One region of the Rhizobium sp. Leaf321 genome, then DNA from elsewhere that is predicted to be linked to it. Evidence: predicted binding sites of a transcription regulator. Region 1 holds the regulator's gene; each other region holds the start of a gene.

Evidence for each region. The regulator LexA, encoded in region 1, represses DNA repair genes until DNA is damaged. The targets are predictions, from matches to a motif close to TGTTCNNNNTGTGTTCNG.
Region 2: a site for LexA is predicted at 4,317-4,334, ahead of ASF70_RS10040 (energy-coupling factor ABC transporter ATP-binding protein). Genes of this name have one in related genera too.
Region 3: a site for LexA is predicted at 3,555-3,572, ahead of ASF70_RS22765 (putative DNA modification/repair radical SAM protein). Genes of this name have one in related genera too.
Region 4: a site for LexA is predicted at 950-967, ahead of ASF70_RS04210 (DUF2461 family protein). Genes of this name have one in related genera too.

The regions. Positions count from the first base shown of each region.
Region 1 is NZ_LMOF01000007.1:183,793-189,420, forward strand. It holds gene gltA (citrate synthase) at 1-34, opposite strand, end outside; gene ASF70_RS13695 (ComEC/Rec2 family competence protein) at 328-2,877, shown strand; gene lexA (transcriptional repressor LexA) at 2,858-3,577, opposite strand; gene ASF70_RS13705 (VOC family protein) at 3,770-4,645, shown strand; gene kdsA (3-deoxy-8-phosphooctulonate synthase) at 4,650-5,495, shown strand; gene eno (phosphopyruvate hydratase) at 5,624-5,628, shown strand, end outside.
Region 2 is NZ_LMOF01000006.1:772,357-777,984, reverse strand. It holds gene treS (maltose alpha-D-glucosyltransferase) at 1-827, shown strand, start outside; gene glgB (1,4-alpha-glucan branching protein GlgB) at 827-3,034, shown strand; gene ASF70_RS10045 (winged helix-turn-helix domain-containing protein) at 3,090-4,280, opposite strand; gene ASF70_RS10040 (energy-coupling factor ABC transporter ATP-binding protein) at 4,390-5,067, shown strand; gene ASF70_RS10035 (energy-coupling factor transporter transmembrane protein EcfT) at 5,064-5,628, shown strand, end outside.
Region 3 is NZ_LMOF01000008.1:1,161,838-1,167,465, forward strand. It holds gene ASF70_RS22745 (hypothetical protein) at 28-759, shown strand; gene ASF70_RS22750 (hypothetical protein) at 782-1,672, opposite strand; gene ASF70_RS22755 (glycosyltransferase family 4 protein) at 1,743-2,795, opposite strand; gene greA (transcription elongation factor GreA) at 2,859-3,335, opposite strand; gene ASF70_RS22765 (putative DNA modification/repair radical SAM protein) at 3,578-4,810, shown strand; gene ASF70_RS22770 (UdgX family uracil-DNA binding protein) at 4,810-5,628, shown strand, end outside.
Region 4 is NZ_LMOF01000005.1:98,983-104,610, reverse strand. It holds gene ASF70_RS04220 (LacI family DNA-binding transcriptional regulator) at 1-186, opposite strand, end outside; gene ASF70_RS23500 (DUF2256 domain-containing protein) at 627-779, opposite strand; gene ASF70_RS04210 (DUF2461 family protein) at 1,010-1,660, shown strand; partial or broken gene ASF70_RS24560 (ribokinase) at 2,541-2,731, opposite strand; gene ASF70_RS04200 (LacI family DNA-binding transcriptional regulator) at 2,920-3,942, opposite strand; gene ASF70_RS04195 (extracellular solute-binding protein) at 4,257-5,543, shown strand.

The DNA.
Region 1 (5,628 bases):
CACCAAGTACGAGATTTGCGCTTTGTTCCGTCATTCTGATCCTCCAACCTGTTGGCGGCATGGCGCCCAGAAAGCGCCATAAGAGTTAAGCGTCGCAAGTTAGCTATATGATCCTAAAGGTGATGCCAAGCGCTCCTGCGACATTTTGTGCAGCGCGAAAATAATTTAGGCAGGCCACGTTTAAAAGATGCCCAACCTCATGGTGTAAGAGGCCGTAACGTGAAGGAAAACCGCAGCTTGGCGAATGTGTTGACGAGGAGAATATAAACGCGCAGGTTGCGTTCATCAATCACCGTCTCTGCAGCGGAGCCGGCGGGATAAACCATCATGGCGAATGGCGGAGCGATTTTTGAGGCAGCCAGCAGCAAGCCGATGATGCTTGCTTCGACACCCCACGCAATCGCACTCTGGACGCCCGAATCGGCATCGCAGACAATGCCCGCGGAAGTCCGGAATGATGGTCGAAACGACCATCATTCCGAGGATGTTTTCCTGGGATATGTGGTCAGAGACCGGCCCGTTTCCAAATGGCTGAGCACGTCGTTGAGCGAGGAGGTTTCCCACGGTCATGGGTTCCTCTTCCTGCCTGTCTTGCTGGGCGCCGGCGCTGCGTTCTGGTTTGCACTTCCTTGGACGCCATCGCCATTCATTCTCGCAACCATGCTTGCGATCTCGATGGTGACCGCAGGGCTGACACGGTATCGCGCGCATCCACTGTCTCGTGCCAACCTTGTAATCTGCCTGCTTCTCTCCGGTTCTGCACTGGCGGCGCTCGAAACCTGGCGGTGTTCGACGGTCGTGCTCGATTCGCCCGTCACAACGACCATCAGCGGGATTGTCGAACGACGCGAAGCCGATGCACAGCGCCGCTGGCGCTATATCCTCAGGATCGAGCAGACATCTGAGCCCTCGCTTTCACGACCGCCACAGCGCGTCTCGGTTCTTGCCAGAAGCCAACACGAACCTGCAGACATCGGAGAGCGCGTTTCCGGCCGTGCCCGTCTGTCGCCACCCTCTGGCCCGGCGCTTCCCGGATTGAACGATTTCGCCTTCTCCTCCTACTTCGATCAAATCGGGGCCGTTGGCTTCTTTTACGGCGCGCCTAGCGTACAACCGGCGATCGATGACCAACCCGGGTTATGGTCGGACATGCAGCGAGGGCTTTTTGCGCTTCGCAGCGCAATCGGCAGTCGCATCCGCGATACGGTCAAGGGGGATGCGGGTGCTTTTGCTGCCGCAATCGTGACCGACGAGCGCCGTGCAATTTCCCGTGAGACGACCGAGGCGCTTCGTCTGTCCGGGCTGGCCCATATCGTCGCGATCTCAGGCCTGAACATGGCGCTGGCAGCCGGTATCTTCTTCGTCGGCGTCCGCTCCGTCCTGTCGCTGTTTCCAGGCTTTGCGCAGGCCTATCCGATCAAGAACTTTGCCGCGTTCGGTGCGCTTGTCATGGCGACCGCCTATTACCTGATTTCCGGGTTCGGGGTTTCCGCCGAGCGGGCCTATATCATGATGGCGGTGATGCTGGTCGCCGTGCTCGTCGATCGACCCTCCATCAGCCTTCGCAACGTCGCCCTTTCGGCAATCATCATCCTCGCCATCTCGCCGTCGGAGATTTTGGGTCCGAGTTTCCAGATGTCGTTTGCGGCAACCGCGGCACTGGTGGCGGGGTTCGCCCTCTGGACGCGATATTTCGCGAAAGGAAAGGAGGAGACAAAAGGTAGCAACCGTTGGATAACGGGTGTCGCGGCGACGTTCCATTTCATTGCCGGGATCGTGGTGACGTCGCTGATCGGCAGTACGTCGACGTCGATCTATTCGATCGAGCATTTCCACCATCTGACCACCTACGGCCTCGCGGCCAATCTCGCGGCCATGCCGATCATTTCCTTCGTGGTGATGCCGGCAGGGCTTGTTGGCATGTTGCTGATGCCGTTCGGGCTGGATGCTCCCTTTCTGTTCATCATGGGCGAGGGGCTGCGGATCGTCATTCGCATTGCCGAGATCGTCGCCGCATGGGGCGGCGATATTGCCATCGGCCGGCAGAACCCGCTTTTCCTGCCTCTGGCGACGGCAGGCTTTCTGCTTCTGACGCTGCTGCGCACGCCGCTGAGGTTGACAGGCGCGCTGTTCATGGCGGTGGCTTTGCTCTTTGCGGTCCGCTCAGGCTCGGCGCCGAGGCCTGATATCGTCATATCCGAAGACGGCGCATCGGTCGGCGTGATCCAGGATGACAAGATCACCCTCAATCGAACCCGACCGCCGGGATTTATCTACGATCAATGGCGGCGAGCGCTGGTGCTTGAGACCGGAGAACAACCGCTCGCCTTGCCGGTTCTTGCCTCTTCGGAACCAGCGCGAGGTGCCAGCCTTGCGAAAAGCGATGACAGACCACCTGGACCACATTCGCGACCGGATTTGACGCGCCGGGAAATCGAATATGTCAGGGGTTTTCTTCAAGCATTGAAGCCCGGACGATTCGCCTGTCTGCCGAAAATCCTGTGCGCGGCGCAGACTGCTCAGGACATCCGGATCGTCACTGTCGAAGACAACCGATACACCGGTCTTGCCTGCGATGTCGGTCGGATCATCGTCTCGCCCGGCGCACGCTTCGATACTTGCCGCTCCGGCGCCTTGCTTCTCAGCGGGCGGACGTTGCGCCGGACTGGCGCACTGGAAATCACCATTATTCCGAACGCGACAGCGCCAGACATCAAGATTACGGCGGCGATGCGAGACAGCGCACAGACCTCAAGCCGTCCGTGGACCGTCCACCGGTTCTATGACTGGCGAACGCGACAATTCGACTTTGGCATCCCGGAGGCTGTTGCTGCGCATCTCCGGGATGACAGCGTTCTCAATGGTAGCGGCGAATAAGGCCGACAAGCTTGCCCTGGACCTTCACCCGGTCGGGCGGGAAGATGCGGGTCTCGTAAGCCGGGTTTGCCGCTTCCAGTGCGATCGAGGCACCCTTGCGGCGGAACCGCTTCAGGGTCGCTTCTTCCTCATCGACCAGGGCAACGATGATATCGCCTGGACTTGCGGTGCTGGTATTCTTGATGATGACGGTATCGCCATCGAGGATGCCGGCATCGATCATCGAATCGCCCTTCACTTCGAGCGCGTAATGATCGCCGGAACCCAGCATCTCGATCGGAACGGCGATGTCATGGGTGTTGTTCTGGATCGCGGAGATCGGCACGCCGGCAGCGATTCGACCCATGACCGGAATGTTTGTCGAGAACGGATTGTCCGCCATGACCGGCGCCGGCTTCTGAGCGACGACCGGTTGCGTTTTGCCGAGGCTTCCCTCGATGACACTGGGAGAAAATCCCCGTCGCGGATGAAGGTTCGCCACATAGGCGTCAGGCAGCTTGATCACTTCGAGCGCGCGTGCTCTGTTCGGCAGACGGCGAATAAAGCCACGCTCCTCGAGCGCGGTGATAAGCCTATGGATGCCGGACTTCGATGCAAGGTCGAGAGCGTCCTTCATTTCGTCAAACGACGGCGGCACGCCTGATTCTTTCATCCGCTCGTGGATGAACAGAAGTAACTCCTGTTGCTTGCGTGTCAGCATGGACGGGACCCTCAGAATTGGAAACAAATGCAGAACGGACGCTATATGTTCTATCTGTGTTCCGCAAGCCCCAAATTTCTGCTGAAGAATAGTCTCATTTCAGCGTTCGATCACGTATTCAGTTCGTGCGCAGCACTTGCCGAGTTTCCCGCGATAGCCAATGTTCTGCGGAATAAGACTTTGGGGGTGTAAGTGGGTAACAAGTCAGTCGATCATTTGGTTCTGCCCGTTGCAGATCTGGCGTCAGCGCGGGGGAGGTTGACCGCTCTCGGCTTTACTGTGGCACCTGAAGGTGTTCACCCTTTCGGCACAGCCAATGCCTGCATATTCTTCGCGGATGGCTCGTATCTCGAGCCGCTGGCCATTGTGAACCGTCGGCTAGCCTCGCTTGCGGCAAAACGAGGCAACGTGTTCACTGATCGCGACATCCGCTTCCGCGGCCAGCGGAAAAGGGAAGGTCTATCGGCGGTGGTCGTCGGGACGCAGGATTCAGCGGCCGATCATATCCGTTTTGTGGACGGGCACATGTCTGCGGGCGAGATGCTTCAATTCTCCCGCCCGATGCAGTTGCCCGATGGTGGGGAGAGCGAAGTCTCATTCCGTCTGGCGTTCGCGGCAGTCCCCGAGGTCGATGACATCTTGCTGTTTTCCTGCCAGCGAATCGCCGCATTACCGGCAGATCGCGGTGGTCTTGATGAGCACGCAAACGCCGTTACAGGCCTTCGAGAGATCGTCTTTTCTGCAGATGACCCGCTGGAGTTTCTGCCGCTTTTCGAAACCGTGTTCGAGACGCAACCCGAGCAAGGGAAAGACGGTCTGCGGATCGAAGCTGCCAATGCCAGCATCCGCATTCAATCCAACGACACGTTCAGCGATGAGTTCCGGTCTTCGATGAAGCCCTTGTTATCGTCGCGCCTCGCTGCGCGCGGGATCATCTTCAAGACCACCGATCTCGCCGTGACAGAGATCACCCTTGCTGCTAATGACGTCGCATTCATCCGCAGGGATGGCCGCGTGATCGTGTCGGCAGCCCCGGGGCAAGGTGTGGTTTTCGGTTTCGAGGAATAGTGAAATGACAGTCTCCGCCAATTCTGAAGTGTCCGTGGGCGAGGGGAGTTCGAAAGTCGTTTTTTCCAACACGGCAAAGCTCTCGCTGATTGCCGGTCCCTGCCAGATGGAAAGCCGTGATCACGCCTTCATGATCGCGGGTACGCTTGTCGAACTCTGCAAGAAGCTCGGCATCGGCCTCGTCTACAAGTCCTCCTTCGACAAGGCGAACCGCACGTCGATCTCCGGCAAGCGCGGCATCGGGTTGGACAACGCGATGGCAATCTTTGCCGATCTCAAGAAGGAATACGGCTTTCCTGTTCTGACCGACATTCACACGGAAGAGCAGTGCGGCCTCGTGGCCAATACGATCGATATCCTGCAGATCCCAGCCTTCCTGTCGCGCCAGACCGATCTTCTGGTCGCGGCCGCAAAGACGGGTTGCGCCATCAATGTGAAAAAGGGACAGTTCCTGGCGCCCTGGGACATGAAGAACGTTCAGGCGAAGTTCCTCGAAAGCGGCAATCCCAATGTGATGCTGTGCGAACGCGGCGCGTCGTTCGGTTATAATACGCTTGTCTCCGACATGCGCTCGCTGCCGATCATGGCGTCTCTCGGAAGCCCTGTCATCTTCGATGCGACCCATTCCGTCCAGCAGCCAGGCGGCCAGGGCGGCTCTTCCGGCGGCCAGCGCGAGTTTGTCGAAACGCTTGCCCGTGCAGCCGTCGCAGTCGGTGTTGCCGGCGTCTTCATCGAAACCCACGAAGATCCTGACAACGCACCGTCCGACGGTCCGAACATGGTCCACCTGAAGGACATGCCGCGCCTTCTGGAAAAGCTGCTGGCCTTCGACGCCATCGCAAAAGGCTGACGGCGTCGAAAAACCGCCGAATTGACTGGATTGTAATCCGCGTGTCATCGACGATCGCACAATGTCGATGACACGCCTGTTCGCTGAGCCTGCGAATTCAGGCTCGCACATTAACCGAGGAGAGACCCTTGAC
Region 2 (5,628 bases), on a different contig from region 1:
GCGAAGGGATCGACGAGCACTTCAAGCCGCTCGTCAATCTTTCGGCCACCATCGGAACACGGCTTGGTGAGCTGCATGTCGCACTGGCCCAGCCGACCGATGACGAGGCATTCAGCCCGATCTGGGCTGGCGACGCCGATATCTCGAGATGGCGCGCGGGCGTAACGGCTCAGATCGACCAGAGCCTGACCATGCTCGAACTGAACAGCGAGGGACTGGAAGGTCGCGCCGCAGAAGACGCACGCATGATCCTCAGCCGTCGCGAAGACCTGTTCGGCCTTGTCGAGACGCTGTCCGGCTTTGCCATTTCGACGCTGATGACCCGTACCCACGGGGACTTCCACCTGGGCCAGATCCTGGTGGCAGAGGGCGACGCCTATATCATCGACTTCGAGGGCGAACCCGCCCGCGATCTCGAGGAACGTCGTGCGAAGTCAAACCCGCTGCGCGACGTGGCTGGCCTCCTGCGGTCGCTCAGCTATCTCGCAGCCTCGGCCGATCTCGATCGGGAGGTCGTCAGCGAAGTGGACGACGCCCGTCATCCGGAGCTCGTCAGCCGCTTCATCGACAAGGCGGAACCGGCATTCCTGCAGGCCTATTTCGATGCTGTGGAAAAGTCCGACTCGCTCAACATCCCGCACGAGAAGCGGTCGAAAATACTCGACCTCTTCCTGCTGGAAAAAGCCGCCTACGAGATCGCCTACGAAGTGCGCAGCCGGCCGAAGTGGCTGCCCCTGCCGCTCGCAGGTTTTGCGACCATCGCGGCGCGACTTCTCGACACCGACAGCAATTCCACCCCTGATGCACCCAAGGGAGAGACAGAGTGATGCGATACGAGCGCACGGACCTCATCATCGGAACCGTTGAGGAGGGCCTCCAGGCCCTCGTCGACGGCCGTCATGGCGATCCCTTTTCCATTCTCGGCCGCCATCAGTACGGCGACCTCACCGTGGTGCGGGTGCTGCTTCCCGGGGCGCTTTCGGTTGAGGTCGTCGAGCGCGATACGGCCAAGGTCGTCGCGGAGCTGGACAGCATCCACCCCGGCGGTCTGTTTGCCGGCGTGACCAATTCGACTGCGCCCTATTTCCTGCGCATCGAATGGCCGGAAGCGATCCAGGAAACCGAGGATTCCTATTCCTTTGCGCCACTGCTGGGCGATCTCGATCTGCACCTGATCGGCCAGGGCACCCATTACGATCTCGGCCGTACGCTCGGCGCAATCCCGATGGAAGTGGATGGGGTTTCCGGCGTTCGTTTTGCCGTCTGGGCACCGAACGCCACCCGTCTCTCGGTCGTGGGCGACTTCAACGCCTGGGACGGTCGCCGGCACCCGATGCGGCTTCGGCCGCAGGCCGGCGTCTGGGAACTGTTTGTTCCTCGACTGACCCATGGCGAGCGATACAAGTTCGAAATTCTCGACGCTCACGGCAATATGCTGGCGCAGAAGGCCGACCCGATCGCACGTGCCTCCGAAGCGGCACCGTCGACTGCCTCCGTCATCGCCTCGTCCAAGCCGTTCCGCTGGACGGATGGCGACTGGATGGCGGCACAGGCTAAGGACCGTGCCCGCGAAGGCGCGATGTCCGTCTACGAGGTGCATCTCGGTTCCTGGGTGCGGATTGCCGAGGAAGGCAACCGGACGCTCGACTGGGTGGAACTCAGCCAGCGCCTCGTGCCCTACGTCAAGAAGCTCGGCTTTACCCATATCGAAATGCTGCCGATCATGGAGCATCCGTTCGGCGGATCCTGGGGCTACCAGCCGCTCGGCCTGTTTGCGCCGACCGGACGCTACGGCACGCCTGAAGACTTCGCCTATTTTATCGATCGCTGCCATGCGGCCGGGATCGGCGTCATCCTCGACTGGGTGCCGGCGCATTTCCCGACCGACGTCTGGGGTCTGGCGCAGTTCGACGGCACGGCGCTCTATGAGCATGCCGATCCGCGCGAAGGGTTCCACAAGGACTGGAACACTCTGATCTACAATCTCGGTCGCAACGAGGTGAAAGGCTTCCTGATCGCGTCAGCGCTGGAATGGCTTGACCATTTCCATATCGATGCGCTCCGCGTCGATGCGGTGGCCTCCATGCTCTACCGCGATTACAGCCGCGAGCAGGGCGAATGGATCCCCAACAAGTATGGCGGACGTGAAAACCTTGAATCCGTTGAATTCTTCAAGCACCTGAACAGCATCATCCATGAACGGTGCCCGCATGCCTTTACGGTGGCCGAGGAATCGACCGCCTGGCCGGGTGTGACCGAAAGCGTCGAGCACGGCGGGTTGGGCTTCGACTTCAAGTGGAACATGGGCTGGATGCACGACACGCTCCATTACATGGAGGAAGATCCGGTCTATCGCAAATACCAGCACGGAAGCCTGACCTTCGGCATGGTCTATGCCTATTCCGAACGCTTCATGCTGCCGCTGTCCCATGACGAAGTGGTGCACGGCAAGGGCTCGCTGTTTGGCAAGATGCCGGGCGACCACTGGCAGAAGATGGCCAACCTTCGCGCCTATTACGGCTTCATGTGGGGCCATCCCGGCAAAAAGCTGATGTTCATGGGCGGCGAAGTCGCTCAGGTGACCGAGTGGAACCACGATGCATCCGTTGTCTGGGATCTGCTGGACAGCCCCGATCATGCGGGCATGCAGCGCTTGATCGCCGATCTCAATGCGATCTATTCGGCCGAGCCGGCGCTTCAGTATGGCGATCTCCATCCTGAAGGTTTCGAATGGGCCGTCTCCGACGATGCGGAAAACTCCGTCACCGCGATGCTGCGCCTGTCGCAGGATCGGCAGTCGGCAATCATCGTCGCTTCCAACATGACGCCTGTGCCGCGGCATGGCTACCGGATCGGCGTGCCGTTCGAAGGGCGCTGGGAAGTGGTGCTGAATACCGACGCTGCGATCTACGGCGGCACCAATTTCGGCCAGACGGAAGCCTGGACGGAGAACCAGTCGGCGCATGGCAAGACAGCGTCCATCGCTCTCGACATCCCGCCACTGGCGACGGTGTATTTGCGGTGGCGGGGTTAAGTCCCCGGCATCACCCGGATTGAGCGCTTCCAAGAGATGAAACGGCTGACGGGACCTAGTCCCGCCAGCCGTCTCGATAGACGACCTTGTCCGCGCCGGCAAACCGCCCCACCCGCTGCAGCTCGGCATCGAGCTTGGCCAGCCTGCCTGCGGATGCCCGAACACCCTTTTCCAGCCACAGCCGCCTGACATCAAGCACACCCGTTTTGCGCTCCGCCTTCATGTCGATGCGACCGATCATGCGGTCGCCTTCCAGAAGCGGAAAGACGTAATAGCCGTATTGCCGCTTCGGCTCGGGCACAAAGACCTCGATGCGGTAGAAGAAGTCGAACAGCCGCACCGCCCGGTCACGGTTGCGCAGGAGCGGATCGAAGGGGCTGAGCACCCTCACCCGTGCCGGCGGTTCGGGGATATCGCCGAGGTTCTCGGGAAAGCCTGCGAACGCGAAGGAGGCGCGCGGGCGGCTGCCGTCGGCGGTTTCGATCAGGACTTCGACGAGTTCATCGCGATGGGCTTTCACCCAGTCCCTCGCCTCTTCCGGCGTGACGATATCCCAGAAGGCAGCGAGTTCGCCTGATGTGGCAAAGCCGAGCTTTTCCATCGCGCTGCGGCAGGCCCAGTCGATGAAGTCCTCGTGGCTGACATCGGGTTCGTGGTGGTGGGCGGCAATGACGCGCTCGGTCAGATCGTAGATCTTCTGGAAGTTTACCCGGCCGGCAATCGAAAGCTTGCCGGTGTGCCAGTAATATTCGAGCGCCGTCTTGTTGGGGTGCCAGTTCCACCAGCCGCCGGATTTGTGATCCTCCATCTTCATGTCGCGCGACATGATCGCACCGTTTTCCGAGATGTGCCGGAACGTGTCGTCGAAGGCGGAATCGAAACTTTCGCCATGCCATTTGCGCCAGCGGTCGGCCAGGATCGGTTCGCGGCGGCGGAAGCGATGCTTCCAGTAGCGGAACAGACGCGCCGGAATGATCGAGGCGTCGTGGGTCCAGTGCTCGAACAGCTCGCCGTCTTTTTCCAGAAGCGATGTCAGATGCTCGCGCCGATAGGTCTGGTTGCGCGAAAACAGGATCATGTGATGGGCGCGCTCGACGGTGGCGATACTATCCACCTGCACGAAGCCCAGATCATCGATCAGTTGCAGAAGACCGGCCTTGTTGAGCGCACGGGTCGGCGGTGCGGAAAGCTGCTGCCGTTCGATGAAAATCCGTCTTGCCCGGGCATTGTCGATCAGAATCGCCATGGCAACGAGACTAGGGCGACAGTGGACCGGATGCAATGTTCACTTTTCATTCCGCCTTCCCGGTCCGGTCTGGCCGCGATATAGACCGTTCAGCAACCGAGGACCGGCATTGGACATCCATTTCGACAAGGCCGAAGCCCGCTTCGACGGGCGTGTCACGCTGCATCCGCTGACGGTGCGGCTGACCGAGCGCCGCATCGGCGTGATCGGCCTCAACGGCTCCGGCAAGACGACGTTTGCGCGGATGATCAATGGTCTGGTTTCTCCCGCGAGCGGCAATGTTGTGGTCAACGGCTTCGATACCAAGGCCGACACCGACCGCGCCCGCGCGCAGGTTGGTTTCATCTTCCAGAACCCGCAGAACCAGATCATCCTGCCGATCCTGAAGGAAGACATCGCGCTCGGCCTGATGTCGCGCAAGCTTTCGAAAGGCGAAATCGAGGCCCGCACGACGGCGATCCTCAAGCGCTTCGGCATCGGACATCTTGCCGACCGTCGCTCGCACGAGCTTTCCGGCGGCGAATTGCAGCTTGCGGCCTTTGCCTCGGTTCTGGTGACGGAACCGGACATTTTGATCATGGACGAGCCGACCAACCAGCTGGACCTGAAGAACCGCAACCTGGTGGCTCGAACGATCAGCGAGCTCCCCGAAAACGTCATAGTGCTCACCCACGATCTCGATCTCATCGCGGGCTTCGAGCGGGTTCTGTTGTTTGATAACGGCCGGCTTGCCGGCGACGGAAACGCTGCCGAGATCATTGCCCGTTACCGCGAGCTTGCCGCATGAAGACGCTTTACGTGGACGGCAGCGGCTTTCTGCACCGGCTTTCGGCCCGCGCGAAGCTTGTGCTGCTGGCTGCCGCAAGCCTTGCTCTGTTCCTGATCCAGTCGCCGTTAGTGCTTGGCGTCGGTGCGGTCGCCAGCGGCCTGCTTTTCGGTTCGCTGCGAATCGGGTGGCGGCAAACATGGCTGCGGCTGCGGGTTCTTTTCCTCACCATCGCAGCCGTTGCGCTGTTCACGCTGGTTTTCAACAGCCCTGTCGAGGCCGTCAGCGTGTTTTTCCGGCTCTCGGCGCTGGCGCTTCTTGCGTCCGCGGTGACGGCCACGACTACTACCGGCGATTTTATTACGGAAGTGACATTTGCGGCTTTGCCGCTTGAAAAGCTCGGGCTTGTAAAAGCTGCGGATATCGGCCTGTCGATCGGCCTTGTGCTGCGCTTTATTCCGGAAATCCTGCTGCGTCACCAGGCCATCCGCGATGCCCATATCGCGCGAGGGTTGCGCCCTCGAACCCTCTCCATCATCGTCCCGCTGATCATCCTCACATTGAAGAATGCCGACGAGATTG
Region 3 (5,628 bases), on a different contig from region 1:
TACGGCAGCAAGACTTGGAGAACGTGCGTGGTACGCAAGAAGAGTAAGCTTGAGGCACTGCTGTCCTTCAACCGCTACCGCAAGCGCTGGGGAGCTGCGAAATACGCCAAGCTCGACCAAGATTACGCGGGCATGAAGCAGCGGCTGATCGAGGATTCGGATCGCGAGCACCGGTCGGGCAAGCAGAAGTCGCTCGACGATCACATGGCGAACCTGAGACTGGAGTTCAAAGGCCAGCCGGAACTGCTGTTCTATCATGCACAGCTTATCGTCCTCATGCGGCGCGAATATAATGTCCGGGAGACGTACCAGCAGTTCAAGACGCTGTGGCAGAATGAAGCGCCGTTCCTCACCGCGCATCTCGATCTGCGTTGGCTGATCTCCGCGAGCGACAGCATCGCCGATCTCGACGAGGACATGACGGCAAGGGCGATCGCCATGATCGGCTCGTCGCTTGCCAACACGATCAAGGTCTACGAGACCGACCGCTTTATCCATGGCGGCGACGAGCGTCCTGTCTCGCAAGCTGCGATCGAACAGACGCAAGGTGCGCCGATGCACAGGTTCAACGGGATGTATCTGTTCAAGGTGGGGACCGACGACACGCTGCGAAACATGCGCTGGCGGCTCGATCCGTTTTTCAAACAGGGGATTGCAGGCGAGATCGCGAAGGCGATCTACGACCGCCTGCAGGAGAACGACACGGCATTCAGCCGGTTACGAGCGTTCCACCACCGCGATCGCAGCGGGTGGTGGTAGCAGGCGCTTAAGCTGTCCCGGTTCAGGATGGCTCGCCATTCTTCGCTCGCTGCTTTTTGCGCTGCTTGACCAGCCTGTCCTTCTTGGACCTGATCCGCAGACCTCTGGCGAGATTGTAGATGACGCGAAGCGGCATGGTGATCGTGATCAGCTTGCCGAGGTTGCGGTTGCTGTTTTCCAGCCGTTCGGAAAGGACCTGGATGGCGGCAAACACAAAGTTGCTATTGTCGATATCGGGGAAGTGGCGCGATAGCGCCTTGTAAGGATTGAAGGCCGTGCGTCCCGCCATTTCGAGCTTGTCGCTGTTGGCGAGCAGTTGCAGCACCGACTGTTCGAACGTCCAGTCGTGGATGTGGAACATCTGCCACTTGCGGCTGCGGCGTCCCGAGAAACCGCAAAGCACGACCTTGGCCTGCGGCACCTTCTCGCAGAGCCAGACCGAAAGCGCGAAGCCCGAGCTGGCGGTATGGTCGCGCGGGTAGAAATCTTCGAGGTAACCGCACAGGTCGATGGCACCTGCTGCGACGCCGCCGAACTCGGCCGGTTCCGTCACCTGTTCCATCGTGGCGGCGCGCATGCTCATGACGCCGGTAAAGCCGGGGCCCGGCAGCAGGGGCAGCACCTTGTCGAGAGCGTTGTCGTAGATCAGTTCGGACCCGACACGGCTGGTGCGTGCCACGAGCAGCGAATTGCGCGTGAACGGCGCTTTCAGCACCTTGCTGACGTAGTTGAAAAAGACGAACAGCGTCGTTTCCGGATAGGCGGCGTGGATCTCGTTGAAGTTCTGCTCGTCACTGTTGGCGACAAGGACGATGTGGCTATAGCCGGCGAAAAACTGCTGCCAGTCTCCCTCGCTCAAAAGGCCGCTCGTCGTCGGTCTGTGCTGCGCCATCCCGGCAGAAAGTTCCGTCATTCGAAGCGTCCTCCATGCAGATGCGGGCAGAGCCGGACCGGTTGCGTGGCACCAAATGCCTCTGAAGTTTTCATGGTCTGGTCTCTAAAAGCGTTTCGTAGATTTCCGCCAGACTGTTGGCTTCCTTTTCGATAGCGAAGGCGACGCGAACATGCTCGCGACCGCTCCAGCCCTGCTGGCGGGCCAGTGCAGGGTTTTCGAAATAGGTGCGCAGCGCATCGCGAAGCGCCGTGTAATCGCCGGCCGGAACAACCGATCCGGTCTCACCTTCGACGATCATTTCGGAATAGGCGCCGGCATCGCTTGCAACGACTGCGGTTCCCGATGCCATCGCCTCGAGCGGCGTCAGTCCGAAGCCTTCATTGCGGGACGGTGCCACATACAGAGACAGGCGACGGTACCAAGGCTTGATGTCGTCCACTTCGCCCATGAACAGGATGCGATCTGTCAGACCGCTCATGGCGACATCGGCTTTCAACGCATCGCCGAAAACCTTGTTGTCCGGCGTGACACGTCCGCAGACGACGCCCGTCCATTCGGGATAGGACGGCAACAGTTCGATCAGGGCGCGCACGAAAAGGTCTGTGCCCTTCTGATGCCGAACGCGCCCGAAGCAGCCGATCAGATGCTTGCCGAAACCATCTGCCGGGGAGGAAGGGTCGGATGGGCCGGAGGGACGGAAGAGATCGAGATCGACGCCGTGGTGCACCACCTTATAGGGCACTTTCAGGTATGAACCCGATCGTGCAGACGTCGCGACGACCGCATCCATCTTGCTGATCAGAAAACCCGTCCATGCGGAATGGGTTCGTTGCGCGGCGGAGGTGAACAAGAGCTTCAACGGCATCCGCAGCACATCGCGCATGAAGAGGCCGGGCAGCATCTCGATATTGCGGCGGGCATGCCAGACACGGGTGCGCCGCCCTGATGGCGGTGACCACAGCGCGGCAAGGTCGGCATAGCGGATGTGGGGAAGGTGGGAGGGCAGGCCAGGTCCCAAGACCGCGATCTTCTGACCCTTTGCCCTTTGCACCGGAATCAGTTGGACGATCGTGGACGTCACGCCGGAGAGCCGCTTCTTGAAGTTCGGCGCGATCACTTCGATATCGGATATATCGACCACGGAGCCGCGAGCGCTACCGCTGCCCATCTCCGTGGCGACTTCCCCAGACGTTTTCACGAGCGATCAGCCCCAGGAGATGGCGAGGATCTCGTAGGCCTTGGAGCCGCCAGGGGCGACGACTTCGATACTGTCACCCTTTTCCTTGCCGATCATGGCACGGGCGATGGGCGAGGAGATCGAGATGCGGCCAGCCTTCACGTCGGCTTCCTGATCGCCGACGATCTGATAGGTCTTTTCCTCTTCGGTATCTTCATCGATCAGCTTGACGGTTGCGCCGAACTTGATCGTGGAACCGGACATCTTGGAGAGGTCGATCACTTCGGCGCGGGCCGTGAAATCTTCCAGCTCGCCGATGCGGCCCTCATTGTGGCTCTGGGCTTCCTTGGCCGCGTGGTATTCGGCGTTTTCCGAAAGGTCACCATGGGCGCGCGCTTCCGCAATCGCTTCGATGATGCGGGGACGCTCCTCCTGCTGGCGCCAGCGCAGTTCTTCCTGCAACTGGGTAAACCCCTTCGGCGTCATCGGTACCTTTTCAACCATTTTCTTGTCCTTAAGGCGCATGTCCGCGGATGCCGCGGACACAAAAAGAAACAGGTTCCGGAGCGGTAACTTCGGAACCATCTGCAGCATCTTAATTTAGGGCATCATAACAGAATTTCGACTGCTCCCGCTAGGAAAATCGAAATGGTGTCAGATGCGCCAGCTGGAGTTGAATGAATCAAACGTCCCTCGATTTGTCAACGGGTTGACGCAGTCATAAAGAACATATAGAGAACGCACTAATGAAGAAGTCGCTGAAAGAACGGTTGGCGATCCTGTCGGACGCTGCCAAGTACGACGCCTCCTGCGCCTCCAGCGGGACATCGAAGAGAGATTCGTCGGTATCCGGCGGATTGGGTTCGACCGAGGGGTCCGGCATCTGCCATGCCTATGCCCCGGATGGTCGCTGCATCTCCCTTCTGAAAATCCTTATGACGAATTTCTGCATCTACGATTGTGCCTATTGCATCAATCGTTCCTCCAGCAATGTCGAGCGCGCCCGGTTCACGCCTGAAGAGGTTATCTGGCTGACGCTGGAATTCTATCGGCGCAATTATATCGAGGGTCTGTTCCTGTCGTCGGGCATTATCCGCTCGTCCGATCACACGATGGGCGACATGGTACGGATCGCGCGGGAATTGCGGACCGTTCATAATTTTCGCGGCTACATCCATTTGAAGACGATCCCGGAAGCGTCGCAGCAGCTGATCGAGGAGGCGGGGCTTTATGCCGACCGTCTGTCGATCAACATCGAACTGCCGACCGATGCCGGGATCAGCCAGTTTGCGCCGGAAAAGCGGCCCGCCAATATTCGTCGCTCGATGGGCGATCTGCGCCTGAAGATCGAGGAAATGCGCGATCCGACGCTGCAGACCAAGCGTCGCAAGCGGTTCGCGCCTGCCGGCCAGAGCACGCAGATGATCGTCGGGGCAGACGGCGCCAACGACGCGACCATTCTTGGGACGAGCGCCAGACTTTATGGCAGCTACAGCCTGAAACGCGTCTATTACTCCGCCTTCAGTCCGATCCCGGACTCGTCGAAGACACTGCCGCTGATCAAGCCGCCTTTGATGCGCGAGCATCGGCTCTATCAGGCTGACTGGCTTTACCGGTTCTACGGGTTCGAGATCGGCGAGATTACGGCGTCCACGGAAAACGGCATGCTGGATCTGGACCTTGATCCGAAGCTTGCCTGGGCGCTCGGCAACCGCGACAAGTTCCCGGTCGATGTGAACAGGGCGGACAAGGAGACGCTGCTGCGGGTGCCGGGTTTCGGGACCAAGACCGTCGGAGCGATCCTGTCGTCGCGCAGGTTTCGCAAGCTGCGACTGGAGGATTTAAAGCGGCTGAGCGTGTCTCTGAAGAAGGTACAGCCCTTTATCACCTGCGAAGGGTGGACACCGCGCAAGCTTGCCGACCGGGCCGATCTGCGATCCATGTTCCAGCCAAAGCCGGAGCAGCTGTCGCTTCTATGATGTACCGAGTCTTGTTGCGGGGGAGAGGCGATCTGACCGAGTGGCGCGATGCTGCGCGTGCCTATCTCGCGGCCGGCATCGCACCTGATCGCGTCGAGTGGCTCACGATGGACGACACGGACGGATTGTTCGGGCTGGACGGCAACCAGTTGCCTGCGCCTGTCGACAAGCCGGTGACGCAGGGTGTTCCTCCAGCCTTTCTGAAGCTTGCCGCCTCGGTCATCTGCCATTCCGATCCGACGCGGTTCTCGCTTCTCTACCGGATGCTGTTTCGCATGGCGCACGGGCGCAATTTTCTGGGTATGGCGACCGATCCAGATGTGGTGGCGGCAAACCGGATGTCGAAGTCGATCGGCCGCGACTATCACAAGATGACCGCCTTCGTCCGTTTCAAGGAAATCCCACTGCCGGAGGGTGTTGCCGGACGCCGGCGCTTTGTGTCCTGGTTCGAGCCTGATCATTTTATCATCGACCGTGTGGCCCCGTTTTTCCAGCGTCGTTTCAACGACATGGACTGGCTGATCGTGACGCCCAGGGGTTTGGCGTCGTGGGATGGCGAGACCCTGCGGACCAGCGATGAGCCCGCCGAAAAGCCCGACCTTCGCGACGACACGGACGATCTGTGGCGGACTTACTATGCCAATATCTTCAACCCCGCGCGGCTGAAGGTGAAGATGATGATGTCGGAAATGCCGAAGAAGTACTGGAAGAACCTGCCCGAGGCCGAGCTTATTCCGGGCATGATCGCCAGCGCCGAGGCAAATGTGATCGAGATGGGACGCAAGGCGGCGAGCGAACCCCTGGCGTTCCACCATCGC
Region 4 (5,628 bases), on a different contig from region 1:
CGTGTAGCCCAACTGGGCAGCGGCGGACATCACGCGTTCCCGTGTCTCCGGAGAAATGCGCACGGCACTATCCCGGCCATTGAGCACGAGGGAAATGGTCGCTTGGGAGACACCCGCGAGGCGTGCGACATCAGCGCTTGTCGGTGCAGCGGCGGCCGAATGTTCACCCGTGGACTTGCGGTTCATCGCGGACCCTACACTTGCTAAATCGTATTAGCTAATACGTATTAGCACGAGCGACGGGCTGTCAAGCCCTCACATGGAGGCGAAATCAATCGCATCGTCGCGTCCTTTCTGGAAGGGAATAGGTGACCGTCGGAGGTAGCTTTTGTTGCCTTCAGCGTATGGGAGATCCGCTTCACGGTCTCGCCTACAGCGGGATGCTGAGGAGGCTCCGGACCCAATGGCTTTGCATGATCTTGAAAAAGCCCGTCCCCAGTAAGTGGCTCCTTCAAATCGAGAGCTATATGGTAGGGTCACTTGCAGCTGGGAGGATCGACGAGCAAACGTTCCTCGCCTCCGTTGCTGCGGCCACGTTCAGGTTTCTGCGAGGGCGCGATACGCTCGTGCGCCAACACACCCACCGTTCGACGGGTCTTGCACGCTTTATTATGCTAGCAACGTGATCATGACGTGGGTAATGGCTTGAGCTTAGAGCGGCGGCAGCGTTCAGAACAGTACTTCACGTCGCTCCAGTTCTTGGCCCACTTCAGCCTCCATGCAAAAGGTTTTCCGCATGTCGCACACGTTTTTATCGGCAGATCCGCTTTCTTGACCATTCTCGCCATATGGATCCTCTCCTATTCAACGTGTTTACGAAATGCGAACGAACCACTCGCCGCTCAGTTACCGAAGTGGCAATTCCACGAGCCCTACCCTATCTGGGGAAGCACTAAGCGATTGGAAGCACCCGACTTCAACCTCTTTTCATGTCCGCTCGAGCTATTTCTGTTCACTTTACGTTCCGGCTGCCCTATGACAGGCGGGTTTGCCATGTTTGAGACAGTGGATGATCAACCGATCGACTTTTGAATTTCTAGAGGAAGCCTCCAGTAATCACGGCGCCGAGTGGCTCGACGACAACCGAGCTAGACTTGATTGCGCGCGCCGCGACTTAATTGAATTCACCCTAGCGTTAGCTAATAGCACAGGGTCGATCGACAAGCGCGTAGATGAGGCCAACCGAGATCCCCGCAAATGTTTGAGTGCCGCGTCTATCTCGAAAGGCACCTGCTGCATCACGTTGCGAGTTTCGCCTTCGAAGAACGCAGCCGCGACATATTACATGCAAATCTCTCCGCACAGCTCATACAGCGGAGGCGGAGCGCTGCTACCCCCGCCACGGCTTGCCCGCATTTTGCGGCAAACAATCGCAAGCCACACCGGCAAATGGAGAGGGATCGTCGAGGGTCCATTATTTCGGACATATTTCCCAAATGGTCTGACGGGCGGTCATGATTTGAGCGCCAGCGGGTACGTCAGAAATCACGACGCGCTCGACTTTTTCAATCTCAAAAACTTCGGAGCCTGTCGCAACGTTTCTGACGAGATGCTCGTGTCCTCCAATCTTGTCGAGGAAATAGTAAAATCATTCGCCGCTGCCCGCGCGCTGGTCGATTACATCAATCGGGCAACGACTAAGCTCCCCGAGTCTCGATAACCGGAAGGCTCTTACGGGCAAACTTACTGACCCGAAGCTTATAGAGATGAAAAAGTAGGCTCGCGACTATCAGCACGGTCGGGATGTGCTTGATCGGTTTCCTGTCATTGAGATTGTTTAGGACGCTAAAAAGGTGGCCGCAGACGTCTCGGCATTAGAGATTTTGCTTGCTAGCACTTATACGGTAGGGACCGGCTCTCTCCCCCATTACGACAGATTTCCAGGAAAGGGTGATCTCTCGTCGCGCAATCAAGGCATCAACCGCTTCATGGACGGCTGGCATGTAGTCACGCCACTCAAGCGGAGCGTTGTGATCATTTGCAAGGCTGCGCGCAACTTCGCTCGGGCACGTCGTCCCATCAGGTCGACTGACGACAAAACTTAAAATGGTCGATTCCGCATTCGCTCGCATGGCTCGTCCCCATTTAACTGAACTGTCTCGCGGGTCATTTGACAGTTACATTGTCTCAGCAAAGCATCAGGCAAGACCATCTCTGCGCAATATGTCTTACAGCGGTGGTGTTGCGCTGGACGGCTCCGTTTTGAATAAGCGAGAGAGCTACTTCGTTCAGGCAAAGCGATATGGAAAACCGTTCAACCATGCGGCGGCTTTTGACGCTGTCTCAGTTGCCGGGAAACGCAGCGGATCGTTACTCAAGATCTAACCGATGCGCCACCCCGTCATCGCAGAGGCTTTGGAGGCGCCATTGATTGTCAGCTTGGGATACTTGAGCCACTGCTCGATAGCAACAGTGGTGACGAACCTGAAGGCGTCATAGATGGTATTGCTGATCGGACTTGAGGCGAAAACCCGCGTCCGCGTCGCAGGCATCATGACCGGGACGCCGCTGCAGATCTCGACGTTGTCCGAATACGGGGTTGCCGAGCGCACGCCGGCCTTGGCTGCGGAAACCGCTCGGTTGCCGCCCTTGCCGCAACATGCCGGGTTCCAGGCGGAGCCGGTGACTGTTTCGCCTTTGCGCGGCCGTGCCGGACCGGACATTTGACGATGATGTCGTAATGCAGACTGCCGAAAACGACGACAGCGGGGCTGGGTGCGGTCTTAGAAATTTGTCTTTCCGTCTGGAGGCGACGGCCGCCATAGTCTTTTCTGGATTTTCCCAAAATTGCCTATTGCACATCACCGGTCGCCGAAGTCCCGCCGCCAGGCGCAAGTAAATGTAAGCGCTCGTTTATTTGCTCCGCATCCGGCCAAATCAAAGCCTCTGACCAATCGCGCGCGCCGCCCTTCATATGGCTCAAAGGTTTTCCTTGAGTAGAATTTCGATGCGGATCTTTTCCTGTGCGGCGAGCGGCTCGCGGGCATCCGAGCGGGCGCGCATGATGCGAATTGCACTGCGCACCGCATGGCCCGGATCCTGTGCGATCACGGCATCGATACGGTCGTCCCGGAGCGCCTGTTCGGTGAAGGGAGTTCGCTCGTGGACAACCACGGCAATGGTGCCGAGATCGACGTTTCCGGCAGCAGCCAGGATCGGCACGCGAGCCTCTGCGCTCAGCACGTAGATTCCGGAAACATCGCGATTGCCGGCCAACACGCGGGCCATCACCTGCTGGCTACGTGCCTCGTCGGCGTGGGTTTCGATGGACGGCAGACAGGTCAGATGCGGAAAGGCGCTGTTGATCACGTGGTCGAAGCCAAGGCGGCGCTGGATGCTGTCGAGCGACTGCATGGTTTCCGCGATCACCATGACCTTTCCCGGATGGGAACCCGCAAGCATGCCCATCAGCTTGCCCGCACTCGCACCCGCCGCAAAGTTGTCGATACCGACGAAATCAGCCTCTGGCAGCTTTTCCTGACCGGACAGGAATTGCACCACCTTGATGTTGCGCTGGAGAAGCCGCGCCATGGCGTCTCGCACCTGAGGCGATTCGGGCGCCATGACAGCCACGCCATCGACCTCCTCCTTGTCGAGGCTGGAGAGCAGCTTTGCCACGCCATGCGCATCGTCGATCCCGATCTGGCGGTAGGCAATCTCGGTGAGGTCGCCCTTGAGCGCATCAGTCAGCTCTTCAACGTGCCGCAGGAGCTCCTTGAGGTATAGATCGCCGCTTGCCGGAAGCAGGAAGAGAAAACGGTACACCTTGTTGCGGGCAAGGCTGACAGCCGCCGGATTTCGAACGAAGCCGATCCGCTCGATTGCGTCATTGACCAGCCGGGCGGCCTTCGGGCTCACATTCGGTCGTTCGTTCAAGACACGATCGACCGTTGCAAGGCTGACGCCTGCAGCCTCGGCCAGATCCTTCGCTGTTGGACGCATGACGACTTCCCATGATTTCCGCCTTCCAGAGCTTTCCTTCAAAACATCAGCAAACGCAAGAATTGATGTGCGCACCTCAAAAATCACTTGCTTTGAGGTGCGCACATCAATTAGCCTCCATCTGGGTTCGGGAGAGGCATCCATTACACCCCGTTCCGCTGGAGGAGGCCGGCCAGAGATTAGGGTCCGGAGCCGGCATTTGGCCCGCAAGGGCGTTTCGCCATCCGCAGGAGACCGGACGGCGCTGGGAGGATGACATGATGAAATCGCTTTACGTGAAAGGTCTGCTTGCTGCCGGAACGGTCGCCTGTTCGATGGGTTTCGGCACTATGATGGCGCATGCCGACGAAAAAGAACTGACGCTCTGCTGGGCAGCATGGGACCCGGCAAACGCACTCGTCGAACTCAGCAAGGGCTTCGAGGCGTCGTCCGGCATCAAGATGAAATTCGAGTTCGTCCCGTGGCCGAACTTCGCCGACCGCATGCTCAACGAACTCAACTCGGGCGGAAAGCTCTGCGATCTGATGATCGGCGACAGCCAGTGGATCGGCGGCGCCGCCGAGAACGGTTGGTATGTGAAGCTCAACGAGTTCTTCGACAAGGAAGGCATCAAGATGGATGCCTTCGTTCCGGCAACCGTCACGGGTTATTCCGAATGGCCGAAGAACACCCCGAACTACTGGTCGCTGCCAGCCTTCGGGGACGTGGTCGGCTGGACCTACCGCAAGGACTGGTTCGAGCGGCCCGAAATTAAGACAGCCTTCAAGGATAAGTTCGGTCGCGACCTGACGCCGCCCGCAACCTTCGACGAACTGAAGCAGGTCGCCGAATTCTTCCAGGGCCGCAAGATCGACGGCAAGACTGTCTACGGCGCCTCGATCTATACCGAACGTGGCTCGGAAGGCATCACGATGGGCGTGATGGACGTGCTTTACAGCTATGGCTTCAAGTACGAAAATCCGAAAAAACCATATGATATGAAAGGCTTTGTCGATTCCGAGGGCGCCGTGAAGGGCCTCGAATTCTACAAGTCCCTCTATGATTGCTGCGTCGCACCGGGCACATCCAACACCTACATGGGCGAAGGCATCGACGCCTACAAATCGGGCCAGGTCGCCATGCAGATGAACTTCGCCTTTACCTGGCCGGGGTTCGAGGCTGATCCGAATGTCGGGAGCGGAAAGACTGGCTATCTCGTCAATCCCGCAGGGCCCGGTGGCGAGAAGTTCGCCCAGCTCGGCGGCCAGGGCATTTCGGTCGTCGCCAACACCGACAACATGGACGGCGCACTGGGCTACATCAAATGGTTCGCCCAGAAGGATGTACAGGACAAATGGTGGTCCATGGGCGGCTTCTCGTGCCTTCGCGCCGTCGTCGAAGACCCGAATTTTGCCAAGAGCCAGCCCTATGCGCAGACCTTCCTCGACAGCATGGCGATCGTAAAGGACTTCTGGGCCGAGCCGTCCTATGCGACGCTGCTGCAGGCATCGCAGAAGCGGTTCCACGACTATGTCGTCGCTGGCAATGGCACCGCGAAGGAAGCTCTGGACGGGTTGATTGCCGACTGGACGGAAACGTTCGAGGACGAAGGCAAGCTCTGACAGAAGAAAAGCCTGGCTCCTGGACCTGATCCGGGGGCAGTGCCCTTAATCTCTCCCCCGGCAATGCCGGGGGAAAGTCCAAAGC